DNA from 2 places in the Mesobacillus subterraneus genome. Region 1 is predicted to be linked to the other one. Evidence: riboswitches for the same ligand, from Rfam matches in the RefSeq annotation. Region 1 holds a riboswitch; the other holds the start of a gene.
The links. A riboswitch is a leader RNA that binds a small molecule or an ion and turns the genes downstream of it on or off. The one in region 1 is predicted to bind thiamine pyrophosphate.

Region 1 (6,100 bases):
TGTCGTAATTTCTCTGGGCGGTGATCGACAGCGGCTCTCTTAAATAAGAATCTTCATCAAGAATGTCGATTATTTCTCCTGATTCCTCATGAAAGGAAATTAGCTTCAAAGCCAATTCTATTATTTCATCTGAATCCGGGCCTAATCCAGTTGTCTCTACGTCCACTACCAATCCAAGCTTGTTCTCTTTGTTCAAAAATGTCACCCTTTTCAGCTGGAATATATGATTCTATTTATAATCATATATGAGGACTACTTTCATTTCCACCTTTAGAGAATAGGATGTAATCTTTTCCAACTTAGAGCCTGTTGGTCATCTCTAATCTGCCCGCTGTATTCTTCATAAAAATTTTCAGAAGTGCGAAGCCTATTGCCGCACCACCAAGCGAGCTTGCGAAAAATGCGGGTACCATTCCAAACAAAGCTGCTTCTTTGCCAAGAAATAGAGTAGCAATCGGATAGCTGACAATCGCCCCAAGGATTCCTGTGCCAACTACTTCTCCTGCGAAAGCAAAACCCATTCTCTTCGTTTTTTTATACAAATAGCCCGCCAGAAGAGCACCAATCATGCTTCCAGGAAATGCGAAGACAGACCCGGTCCCCATTAGATTTCTCAATATTGATATGCCTAAAGCCTGGGCAACTGCATAATATGGTCCGAGAAGCACTGCCGACAAAACATTGATAAAATGCTGAACCGGAAATACCTTAAGAATTCCAAGAGGAATAAACAACATATGGCTTGTCAATGTTCCTATTGCCATCATCATCGCTGTTAAAGTAAGCTTTTGTGTGTTTTTCATGATAACCTCCCTTTAATACATGATATCCCTTAATCTTGCTGCGGCTTCCTTGACGTCATCTGCATGGCTGATTGCTGTAATGACAGAAACACCATCCGCTCCAGCATTCATTACTACTGCAGCATTATCCACATTGATTCCTCCGATCCCGACCATCGGGATGCCAAAGTCTTTTAGCTGCTCAAGCAATGCCGTTCCCTGGACTGCTCTTGTATCCTTCTTTGTTGCAGTTGGAAAAATCGTCCCAACTCCAAAATAATCTGCACCTGCAAGCTTTGCCTTTTCAGCTTCTGTGTGACTATGGACGGAAACTCCAAGAATCTTATCGCCTATTTTGTCGCGGACCTCTGATGCATCCTCATCCTCTTGCCCAATATGGACGCCGTCCGCATCAAGCTCAAGGGCCATTTCGATATCATCGTTCACAATGAAAGGAATGCCGTTATCATTGCAGATCCTCTGCAGCTCCTTTCCCAACACCAGCTTTTCCATCCCCTCAAGGCAGTTACTTCCTTTCTCACGATATTGAAAAAGACTGATCCCTCCGCGAATCGCCTCTTCCAGCACTAATCGAGGCTCTTGCAGGCAATTCGTGCTGCCGGCGATAAAGTAAACCTTCAGCAAGCTTCTCATTTGTTCAGGGCTGATTCTTGCCATGAGGTGACCTCGCTTTCCATTTTCATATTGGCCCAATGATTAGTAGGTCCATGTCCATTCCCAATGATCAGCGGGTCAGCGATGGCAGCGTGGATGAATTCCTTCGCTATAGCTACTGCTTCATGAACTGACTTCCCTTTCGCAAGCTGTGCTGTAATGGCAGCGGAAAAAGTACAGCCTGTTCCATGAGTGTTCTTTGTTTCAATCCTTGCAGAGGAAAAAAAAGACAAATTCCCTCCCGTCAAACAGGACATCGACCGATTCGTTTGTTCCCTCATCATGCCCGCCTTTTATAATGACATTTTTTGCTCCAAGCGCATGAATTCGTCTTGCCGCCTCCTTTTTCTCATCCATGCTGCCAATAGACATGCCGGTCAGTACTTCTGCTTCGGGGATATTCGGGGTAATGATTAGACAAAGCGGAAGCAAATGATTCTTCAAGGCAGAAACTGCTTCCTGCTGAAGCAATGAAGCCCCTCCTTTCGCAATCATGACCGGATCGACTACAACCTTATCCCATGCGAAATACTTTATTTTCCCAGCAACAGTTTCAATGATCTCAGCATTGAAAAGCATTCCTGTTTTCAAAGCATCCACCCCAATATCATCCCCGACAGATTGGATTTGTCGGGCAACTGCCTCTGCCTCCAGCGGAAAGACTCCCTGGACACCAAGCGTATTTTGGGCCGTTACTGCGGTCAGCGCAGACATCCCAAAAACTTTCAGCTCCTGGAAGGTTTTCAGATCTGCCTGGATGCCAGCACCACCGCCGCTGTCCGACCCCGCAATTGTTAAAGCTTTTTCCATCTCAATCAACCTCCACGCGAGTAAAAGACATTTTCTTAATCAGAACGTTTCCGCCAATAAGGTATAACCAGTTTAAGAATTCTATTTGAAAGCTTCCCGGACCCTGACTGGCACAATTGTCAGCAGCTATTTCCGACGCCACTCCATAGATGGCTACTGCTGCTGTCGCGGCTTTCAGCAAGTTTTTTTCAACAGCAGTGAAGGCGCCAATTGCGGAAGTGAGCAAACAGCCGGTGCCCGTCACTTTTGTTAGCATTTGGTGACCATTGTGGACAAAATATGCAATATGCCCATTTGTAATAATGTCGTTCTTACCAGTCAGGACAACAACCGTCTTCAATTTTTTCGCAGCCGAAACAGCAAGCTCGAACACATCCCCACTGGATTCACCTGCATCCACTCCGCGTATACTCCAAGTCTCCCCGGCAACATTGGCAATCTCTGATGCATTTCCTCTGATAATCGCAATCTCTAATTCTTCCATCAGCCTCCTTGCCGTTTCAGTGCGATATTGAGTTGCACCCGCACCCACTGGGTCCAGGATAACCGGGACACCATGCTCGTTCGCCGCCTTGCCGGCAATCAGCATCGACTCAACAACTTCAGGCGTCAGCGTCCCAATATTGATGACAAGACTTCCCGCCACCGTGGCTATGTCAGCAACTTCCTCTTGGGCATATGCCATCACCGGCGAAGCACCCAGAGCCAGCAATCCATTAGCGGTGAAATTGGTGACCACAACATTAGTGATGTTATGTACGAGCGGGTTCTCCCTGCGGACTCTGTCCAGCAAAATAGCAATCTCTTTCTTCTCCATTCTGAAACCTCCTTGAAAAAATAAAAAAGCCAGATCCATTAGTGGACCTGACTTAAAAGCAAAGTAAGAAAACTTCTCTCACACTACTTTCCTACGCTGGTATTACCCAGATCAGGTCCGAAGGGTTAAAAGACATAACGTCTTTCTCTCAGCCTGTAACAGGGCACCCCTAGTAGTACATCGAATATTCAATTATTTTCATCCTAACCTTAACTTTTATTTATGTAAAGAGAAAACAACCTATTCTGTTATTTTTCACTTTTTAACAATTCTTTGATTTCTTTGAGCAGCTCATATTGCTGCTCCTGTTTATCGATGATTCTCTTAGCCAATTTCTCCAGTGTTTTCGTAATGGACCACAAGGCTAAGACCAGGACTAGAATCAAGCCCAATTCATTCATCTTTATCCACTTTCCCCTCAGTAATATCATCAAATGGAGTATAGTTGTTGCTTGGCAATTTTCCGGATGTAATTATTTTATAAATTGAATAAAACACGACAGACAGGACAATGGCGGTTAAAATATATCCCATAATTCCCCAGCCTCCTTTTCACCATTATACCCTGAAAATTGAATTTTGAGATTCCTTTTAAATGGCGTTTCTAATGTTCTATGCTAATATGAAAATATACATAGTAATAGGAGTTGAAAGACATGAAAAACGAGATCATCGAAAGATTTACATCTTATGTAAAAGTAGACACACAGTCCAATGAAAACAGTGAAACCACTCCATCCACAGAAGGACAGCTTAACCTTGCCAACATGCTTGTCGAGGAATTACAAACGATTGGAATGTCAGAAGTGACGATTGATGAGAATGGTTATGTGATGGCGACACTTCCTTCCAATACCGATAAAGAAGTGCCAACTATTGGCTTTCTTGCCCACATTGATACGGCCACTGATTTTACCGGCAAAAATGTCAATCCGCAAGTTGTAGAAAACTTCGATGGAAATCAAATCATCCTGAATAAGGAACAGAATATCATCCTGTCTCCTGCAGATTTTCCAGAGTTGCCTCAATATAAAGGGCATACTTTGATCACCACTGATGGAACCACGCTGCTTGGAGCTGACAATAAAGCCGGAATCGCAGAAATCATGACGGCTATGGCTTATTTAATCAATCACCCGGAAATCAAACATGGCAAAATCCGTGTCGCTTTCACTCCGGATGAGGAAATTGGCAAAGGCCCTCATAAATTTGATGTGAAAGCATTCAATGCAAAATTCGCCTATACCGTTGACGGCGGCCCGCTTGGCGAGCTGGAGTATGAAAGCTTTAACGCAGCCAACGCTACAGTGACAATTAAAGGAAAGAATGTCCATCCCGGCACGGCGAAGGGCAAAATGGTGAACTCCGCAAAAATCGCGATGGAATTCAACAGCAAGTTTCCTGCCGAAGAAGCGCCTGAGCACACAGATGGTTATGAAGGTTTCTTCCACCTCAGCTCGATTGAAGGAGGTGTCGAGGAAACGACGATGAGCTATATCATCCGTGATTTTGACCGTGACAGCTTCCAGGCCCGCAAGGAATTGATGCATAAAATCACCAATGAAATGAAGCATACTTACGGCGAAACCCGCGTTGAACTTGAAATGTACGACGAATACTACAATATGAAGGATAAAATCGAGCCGGTAAAAGAAATTGTCGACATCGCATACGAAGCGATGGAAAACCTCGGCATCAAGCCGATCGTCAAGCCAATCCGCGGTGGCACAGACGGCTCACAGCTTAGCTATATGGGATTGCCGACACCGAATATTTTTACAGGCGGAGAATTTCCACGGAAGGTTTGAATATGTCTCTGTGGACACTATGTTGAAATCCGTTGAAACAATTGTAGAGATTGCCAAACTTTATGAAGCGAAAGCTTAATGAATAACAACAAGAAGCCAGATTCCTGACTATGACGGAGTCCGGCTTTTTTTTTACTCATATCATTGGTGGTTTTTAAATACATTTTTATGTTGACGTCTCCTTGGAAAGTGCCCCGATGACCGACCTAAACCCAAATCCGCCTCAAGCCCTATCCAGATTTAAATCGGAGGTGCATTGGGAATAAGATTGACCTGCCTTACTATGAATATAGAATGAGATTGAGAGGGGATTTTTAAGGTGAAAAAGGTAATGATGATTTTCTTGTTAATTACTGGGGCTTATATTGCTTGGAATTACTTCTTCAATGGCGACGGAATGAACTTTGCCAGGGCGGAACACTCGGTTAAGGTAACAGATAAAACGGAAAAAATCCTGATTGATGTTTCCAGTGTACAGACGAAAATTGTGCCAGAGGACATTCAAGATGTCCGCGCTGAATTGAAAGGCAAAGGTACGGTAAATGTTACGCGGCATGGTCATGAAATAAAGGTCACCGTAAAAAGGAAAGGCTTCTTCTGGTTCAACTCGTTTGAGATGGATAAAACAACTTTGACAGTTTATATTCCTGAAGACTATGAAAAGAATATGGAAATCGAGCTCGGTTCAGGCGAGGTAGTATTCAAAGGTCATTCCACTGATAATCCCGTGAAGCTTAAAGAACTTGCGATTGATGTCGGATCAGGAAGCATGGTCCTGGAAAACCTGGATGTTGAAGCACTTGAACACAAAAGTTCATCAGGCGAAGTGGAGATCAACTCAATAGCTGCTGGCACTGGTTCATTTGAAGTCAGCTCCGGAAGCGTCCATGTCAAAAACTACTCAGGCAAGCTTGAAGCAGACGTGTCATCTGGTGAGCTGGAAATCCAGATGGATTCATTGACAGATGACATAAACTTAAATGTCAGCTCAGGAGATATCGATCTGGATTTGCCAGATGATGCTGATTTTAAGTTGAACGGAAAAATAAGCAGCGGCAACATCTCAACTGATTTCCCGCTTGAAAACAAAGAGGAATCAGACAACCGCCTTCGCGGCGAACATGGAAGCGGGAAATACGAAATCAATGCTGATGTCTCAAGCGGCGATATTGAAATTTTCTAAAGTAATGAATTGGCGAACTGGTTAT
Region 2 (6,100 bases), 1.7 Mb from region 1:
CTTGGGCCCAAAACAAGTATATTCTCATTTTCATTAATTTCGAAGGTAATGTTTTTTAAGACAGGATCCTGGCCAGCCTCAAACCTGAAAGATAAGTTTGACACCTCCAAAAATGGACGACTAGGCTGAGATATCATCGTTATGCTTTGCCTTTCTGGCTTCCTTGCCAAGCGGGAAGCTATTTAACGCTCCAGTCTTTGCGAGGCTGTCACTTATGTATTTACCAAGTAGGCCGGCTAATATTGCTCCGCTTGCAAGCCTGACGAAAAACATCGCTGTTACATAACCAGGTGACAGTGCAGCAAATCCTCCTAAAAAATAGCCCCATAAAAAGCTGGTGATTGAGGAACCCATTCCTGCAGCCACCAGCACCCATGCTGAATAGTTCTTCCATTTGGTTGCTGCAAAAGCTGCTTCTGCACCAAGTCCCTGAATAATGCCAACAAGGATCAGGCGTGGACCAATAGCATTGCCAAGCATGACCTCTATAGTTGCAGCTATCGTTTCTGATAATACAGCTGCTCCAGGCTTCCTGATGATATATGCAGCTATTATGGAAACGATGAACCAGATTCCGAATATCAAATCATAGCCAATAAGGCCAAACATACCTACAAGTACATTGCCGATTTGTAAGAATAGGAGGTAGATGACCCCAAAAACGACTGCCAGGACAGAGAGGACAACAACCTCACGAAGTTTCCAGTTGGCGAGCATCATTGACCCTCCTTGCGAGAAGGGCTATTGGCTGACATAGTCACCGTCATGACAATATGTGAAGAATCACTGTTCCGGGCACCTTCAAACGCACTTTCCAAAGCTGCAAACACCTTATTGCCATCACCATCTAATCTTGAAGAATAATGAACGCCTCCGCTAAAGACACCTTGCTGGTCAACAGTCTTAATTTGATCCATAATGACATCCATATATCCAGGAATACCTAATGGATAGAGAGCGAACTGGGTTGCGACCTCCAGGCTGATTTTCTGTGAAAGCTCTTTATTCATAAGAATTAAATCTTCTGCCATGAATGCATCCCCAGCACTGTCACCAGGACATCCATTTGAAAATGTCGCATTCAGGACCACATGGTCTCCCGCAATTGATGCATTCAGAAATATAGCCTTAACAACGTCAAAAACATGTTCTGAATGACCACGCACACATGTGCTGATATCATCTGACTTCATCCATACCTTTGTTGTGTCAACTTTCTTCAGTGAAGAGAGGATAATATCCACGAACCTGTCTGTCATTGGGTAAATTGAAAAACTCGCCCCTGTAATCTCGCTAGTACCGCAAAGAATCTCTTTCAATTCAAAACAGCTCCTTTTGTTCATTTATTGGAAAATAAAAAACTGCATCCAGCGTGGTGGATGCAGTTGAATTCTATCGTTAGAATAAAAAAGAAATATAACGAAGAGCTTCTCCTGCACTTCCCCACGCTGGTATTATCCAGATCGGGTCATAAGGGTCAGAACAAAGTTCTTCTCAGCCATAAGCTCCCCTAGTGCAAAAAATTATGCAGTTGTTGTTTCCAAAATCATCTTAGTTGAAATAGTTTGAATTGTAAATGCCTAATTTAAAAAATGTGAATCATTCCGAATCGCGCTGGAAAAATTTACTCCCATTGTAGCTTTCCAGGGTGCCCAGCTCATTATTTAACAGCCACTCCATTTCCTCCAACGCGGTTTTCGAGACAACAGGATCGCCCAATGACCAATTCACAGTATACACGAAGTAATAATCTTTAATTTGGCGGAATAAGGCGATTGAGTTTGGAAATACGTCAAATTGAGCTTTGATATTATATCTCTTTGTGTATGACCATTTTATAAGCTTCATAGAAACTCTCCATATTGTTAAAGTATACTTTTAGAGGGTGATAGGGCACAGATATAAATTACCCTTAAGTATGAGAAAAAAACGGATATCAAACCAACATAGTGTTGAAAGATGCCGGAATATGTTAAAATAGAGAACGTTGCAGTGGTGTTAGCGACGCATATCTACATAATATCAAACTGCTAGCAATATGATAGATTTTTATTTTTATATAGTAGCAGAAGTATTTGGAGGAAGCTGAATCATGAATGAAACCCAAAGAATTCAATTGAACGTTAGAGTCTCCAAGGATACATCTGACAAGCTTGACGAGATTGTAGAATACTATCAGGAAAATACCAAGGTCGGCAGAATATACAAAGGCGATGTATTAACTGATATTATTGAAAAATCATATGAGATTATGCAAAAGCAAAAGAAGTTGAATAGATAAAGCTATTATCAATTATTGTTTTTCGAATATACATTAGGTTCTTCACTTACATGTTCCGGGAACCCTTCTCGGGCAATAAGAATTCCAATAACAGATGAAAAAACAACAGAGTTTACAATGAAGGTTATAGTTATTAAGTCCTATGCCAAATTGTCAACTCGAAAATGTGGCAAATTAGTGACAAAATAGTTGCGTTAATCAATAATCAGTCGTATTATTTAAATAATCTGATAATACGATAAGGTGGTTATTGATATGATGCGTATGGCAATTGCAGGTGTAGCCGGCTTTGTCCTTGTGTTCATTGAGTCATATATTGTGATGGTTTTAAAACAGTACGAGACGATTGAGTTTGGAGGAATGACCCCGTTTGTGAGTGTCTGGTCGATGAACTTTTTCCTTGTTTTCTCAATCCTCACCCATATAAAATTTTGGTACGAAGAACGTGAAGCAGAGCGTGAGGAAGAGGCAGCCGAAAGAGACCGTTTCATCAATTAAGACGCTAATGATGCAAAGCAGTGTAGAAATATCAATAGTTGATGAAGTAATGGAGAAAGGCATTTTGCCTTTCTCTTTTATTTTGCCTTGTCTTGGTCTGCATCGATATGATCGCGCTCAGCCTCTTCAGCTGCTATCCTTAATTCCTGAAAAAATAATTGATCGTTGCACACCATGCTGTGCTCCTGTGTATTTTGCTCGTTTGAATTTTTATTATTTTTATGCTGCTCCATTTTTTTGTCCTCCTCACAATATTTGTTATTACCATTTTCCCTTAACAACAAAATTCATGCTTGTGGTAACATCGTTGTAAGTATTTACTAATGATTTCAAATCATGTAAAACAAATTCATTAACTTTTGCTTGCTGTGGGAAACTATTCCTACTTTACGAATGGAGGGAAACTATGGATGCGTTGAAATCTGTTTACCAATTTGATAATGACCAGCAATTTCTTAAAATTGAGTTTCTAAATACCTCAAATCATTCTCCGTGGCATGCTTTTGTTTTTGATGAAAATTGGAATGATATCATCAGTACAGCTGCAGCCATTTCCGACACAATTGCTGATAGTGTTGAATATGCTTATGAAAATCTGGGGATTCGCGGGAGGGTTGCTGTAGTGGAAAACATCAGCAACGGCGGTTCACTGACAGATATGATTGATGTATCACTATTCCATCTGCAGGCATTGCTTTTTACTTCAGCAATCATCGTAAACGGGGATTATGATGAATTGGTAAGTTTTGGTTTTTCTAAAGAAAAATCTCAAACTGGAAATTCCCTGTATATTCTATCCTCTGATGAATTGGGCAATGATGCTTGCCGCTTTTTATAGTAAGTAATAGCATGGTGGAGAAATGAGGACTTAAATAAGGTATGTAATAACATGGTGCAGAATTGAGCTTGTATAAGGTGTGTCAAAGTTTGGGAAAATGGATGTGAGAGCTGAAGGAGTGATAGAATGGGTGAAATGGAACTTGAAGATATGTTCGAATGGGCAGGTTTATCAAATGTTTATGAACAACATGGCTATAAAATGTGGTTGAGCGGCCTTGAAGACCATATTGATAACGAACTATTGGATCACTTTTCAGACGCTTATTCATTTGAAATTGCCGAAACGATGTTTTATGATGATTTTTTGTTCCATCTAAGAATTTTCAAGAATATCCGAAAAAATAATGAGCTGCCTCCCCGTTATTGGTGAGTGCATAGATACATAAGATTGGAAAGGAGTGGGGATTGTGGAGCCGATTTCTGATCATTTACTTAAAAATCTTGACGTCCTTTTTGTTGGTTTCAATCCGAGCATCCGTTCGTCCGTAACAGGCCATCATTACGCCAATCCAAACAATAGATTTTGGAAGATTCTTTATGAAGCAGGCATAACGCAAAGAAAGTATAATTCTTCAGAGGATTATCAGCTTCTGGAAATAGGCTATGGGATGACCAACATAGTTGCTCGTCCGACTAAAGCAGCGGATGAGATTACGAAAGAAGAATACCAGCAGGGAAAACTTGAGTTAATAAGTAAAATCGAGAAATTCAGTCCGAAGATCGTTTGTTTCGTTGGTAAAGGTGTATACCAGCAATACAGCGGGAAAAAAGATATTCCATGGGGAAAGCAGGATGGAGCTGTCGTTGCTGGTACCGTTGATTTCGTTGCACCTTCCTCAAGCGGACTGGTAAGGATGAAGATGGAGGAAGTAGTGGAGATTTATAAAGAACTCCCTTTGTTGATAAATGATACAATTTCCAAGTGAAAAAGGACCTGAAGAGGGTCCTTTACTCTTTTTATTCTAAAAACCGGTTTTCACCATTTAAGAGCATTGATAATCGGATCATATCCCTGCATTGGATGCCATTTTCAAAAATGGGTTCTTGATAATTCCTTATAAAAAAGTCACGATCTATTCCAGTGATTCTGAATCCAACTTTTTGATATAACGCCAGTTGGAAAATACTCGAATTCCCAGTACCTATTTCAACCATACTATAGCCTTTTTCAGCTGCAGTTTGAATCCCATGCTTAAGCAAGATGGTGCCTAAGCCCTTTCCTTGGTGTAATTCATCGACAGCAAGGTTCATGATTTCGATGATATGAGAACTAACAGGAACTAGTAAGATTACCCCGATTGTGTCACTGCATTCTGATTCCATAACATAGCACGATCCTTTGTCTAAATACCCTGAAACCAGATCCTTAGAAGGATCTGCCTGGAGGAGCAGATGCCAGGGCGGCTGTTCGCCGACTTTTAACATTCTAATGTCCATTTGTTTTCCCCTTCAACATAAGAAGATAAATCAATCTGATCAATAGATAGCCAATTGCACCGCCTATTGTGTTTAGAATAATATCATCGATGTCAAAACTGCCTACCCTGGTCGCATACTGCAGGATTTCCACTGAGGTAGTCGCCAGAAAGACCGTACCGATCGTTCGCCAAAACCCGCTGAAGCTTTTGAACAACCATGGAAGAAAGGTTCCTAAAGGGAAAAAGGCAAGGACATTGCCAAATAAATTGGACATCCAGATACTTTGATTTATGTGCGAAGAAGCCTTAATGTAGTCTGTGATTGTTTTGAAAGGGATGATGTTATATGGGTTGGCACCGGCAGAATTAATTTCATAGGCAGCCTGTCTGTATGGGCTAAGGAACAACAAAATTACGGCAATGATGATGTATATAATGAATAATCCATAAGATATTACTGAAATCCATTTTTTGTGTTTGAAATTTATTCGATTTAGCATAACTTCTCCTTAGGTTTGTTGTGTTAGGAACCCTCATGAAATCTATTGAACTACTAAAGGAAATACCATATATTTATAGTCTTCAAATTAACCAGCTAACTGAACAATTTTGCAATTAAAATAAAAACCTTACCCTAAGGCAAGGTTTAATCATATGTATTATTACCCTGCTGCCAGAGCAGGGCCCCTGCCGTCCGTACAGTGGTTAAGTGTCCCGCAACAAGCGAATGTCCGGCAGAGGCAGTTATATTTTAACACAACCATGTGGGAAAAATACAATTTGAAGGTGGATACTTTTATTTTTATTTGGAATAGTGGTATGATAACAATGATTTTACCATAAGGAGATGATTTACATGGCTAAAAAAGGATACATACAAATGCAAAACGGAGAAAAAATCGAATTCGAACTTTACCCAAATGAAGCACCAGGTACAGTAGCGAACTTTGAGAAGCTTGCAAACGAAGGCTTCTATAACGGTTTGAATTTCCACCGAGTAATTCCTGGTTTTGTTAGTCAGGGAGGCTGCCCTTCCGGAACAGGTACTGGTGGTCCTGGTTAC

Region 2: another riboswitch for thiamine pyrophosphate. It lies ahead of LC048_RS08250 (Ykof family thiamine-binding protein); the one in region 1 lies ahead of thiM (hydroxyethylthiazole kinase).

Annotation. Positions count from the first base shown of each region.
Region 1 is NZ_CP129019.1:3,304,189-3,310,288, forward strand. It holds gene LC048_RS17160 (exonuclease domain-containing protein) at 1-196, opposite strand, end outside; gene thiW (energy coupling factor transporter S component ThiW) at 300-803, opposite strand; gene thiE (thiamine phosphate synthase) at 816-1,460, opposite strand; partial or broken gene thiD (bifunctional hydroxymethylpyrimidine kinase/phosphomethylpyrimidine kinase) at 1,433-2,267, opposite strand; gene thiM (hydroxyethylthiazole kinase) at 2,269-3,084, opposite strand; TPP riboswitch at 3,156-3,265, opposite strand; gene LC048_RS17185 (hypothetical protein) at 3,333-3,485, opposite strand; gene LC048_RS17190 (hypothetical protein) at 3,478-3,618, opposite strand; partial or broken gene pepT (peptidase T) at 3,741-4,971, shown strand; gene liaG (LiaG family protein) at 5,212-6,075, shown strand.
Region 2 is NZ_CP129019.1:1,611,753-1,617,852, forward strand. It holds gene LC048_RS08240 (ABC transporter ATP-binding protein) at 1-137, opposite strand, end outside; gene LC048_RS08245 (ECF transporter S component) at 121-717, opposite strand; gene LC048_RS08250 (Ykof family thiamine-binding protein) at 717-1,319, opposite strand; TPP riboswitch at 1,424-1,522, opposite strand; gene LC048_RS08255 (hypothetical protein) at 1,600-1,848, opposite strand; gene LC048_RS08260 (hypothetical protein) at 2,093-2,281, shown strand; gene LC048_RS08265 (hypothetical protein) at 2,537-2,779, shown strand; gene LC048_RS08270 (hypothetical protein) at 2,857-3,012, opposite strand; gene LC048_RS08275 (hypothetical protein) at 3,186-3,617, shown strand; gene LC048_RS08280 (hypothetical protein) at 3,744-3,989, shown strand; gene mug (G/U mismatch-specific DNA glycosylase) at 4,027-4,545, shown strand; gene LC048_RS08290 (GNAT family N-acetyltransferase) at 4,577-5,056, opposite strand; gene LC048_RS08295 (VanZ family protein) at 5,046-5,537, opposite strand; gene LC048_RS08300 (peptidylprolyl isomerase) at 5,894-6,100, shown strand, end outside.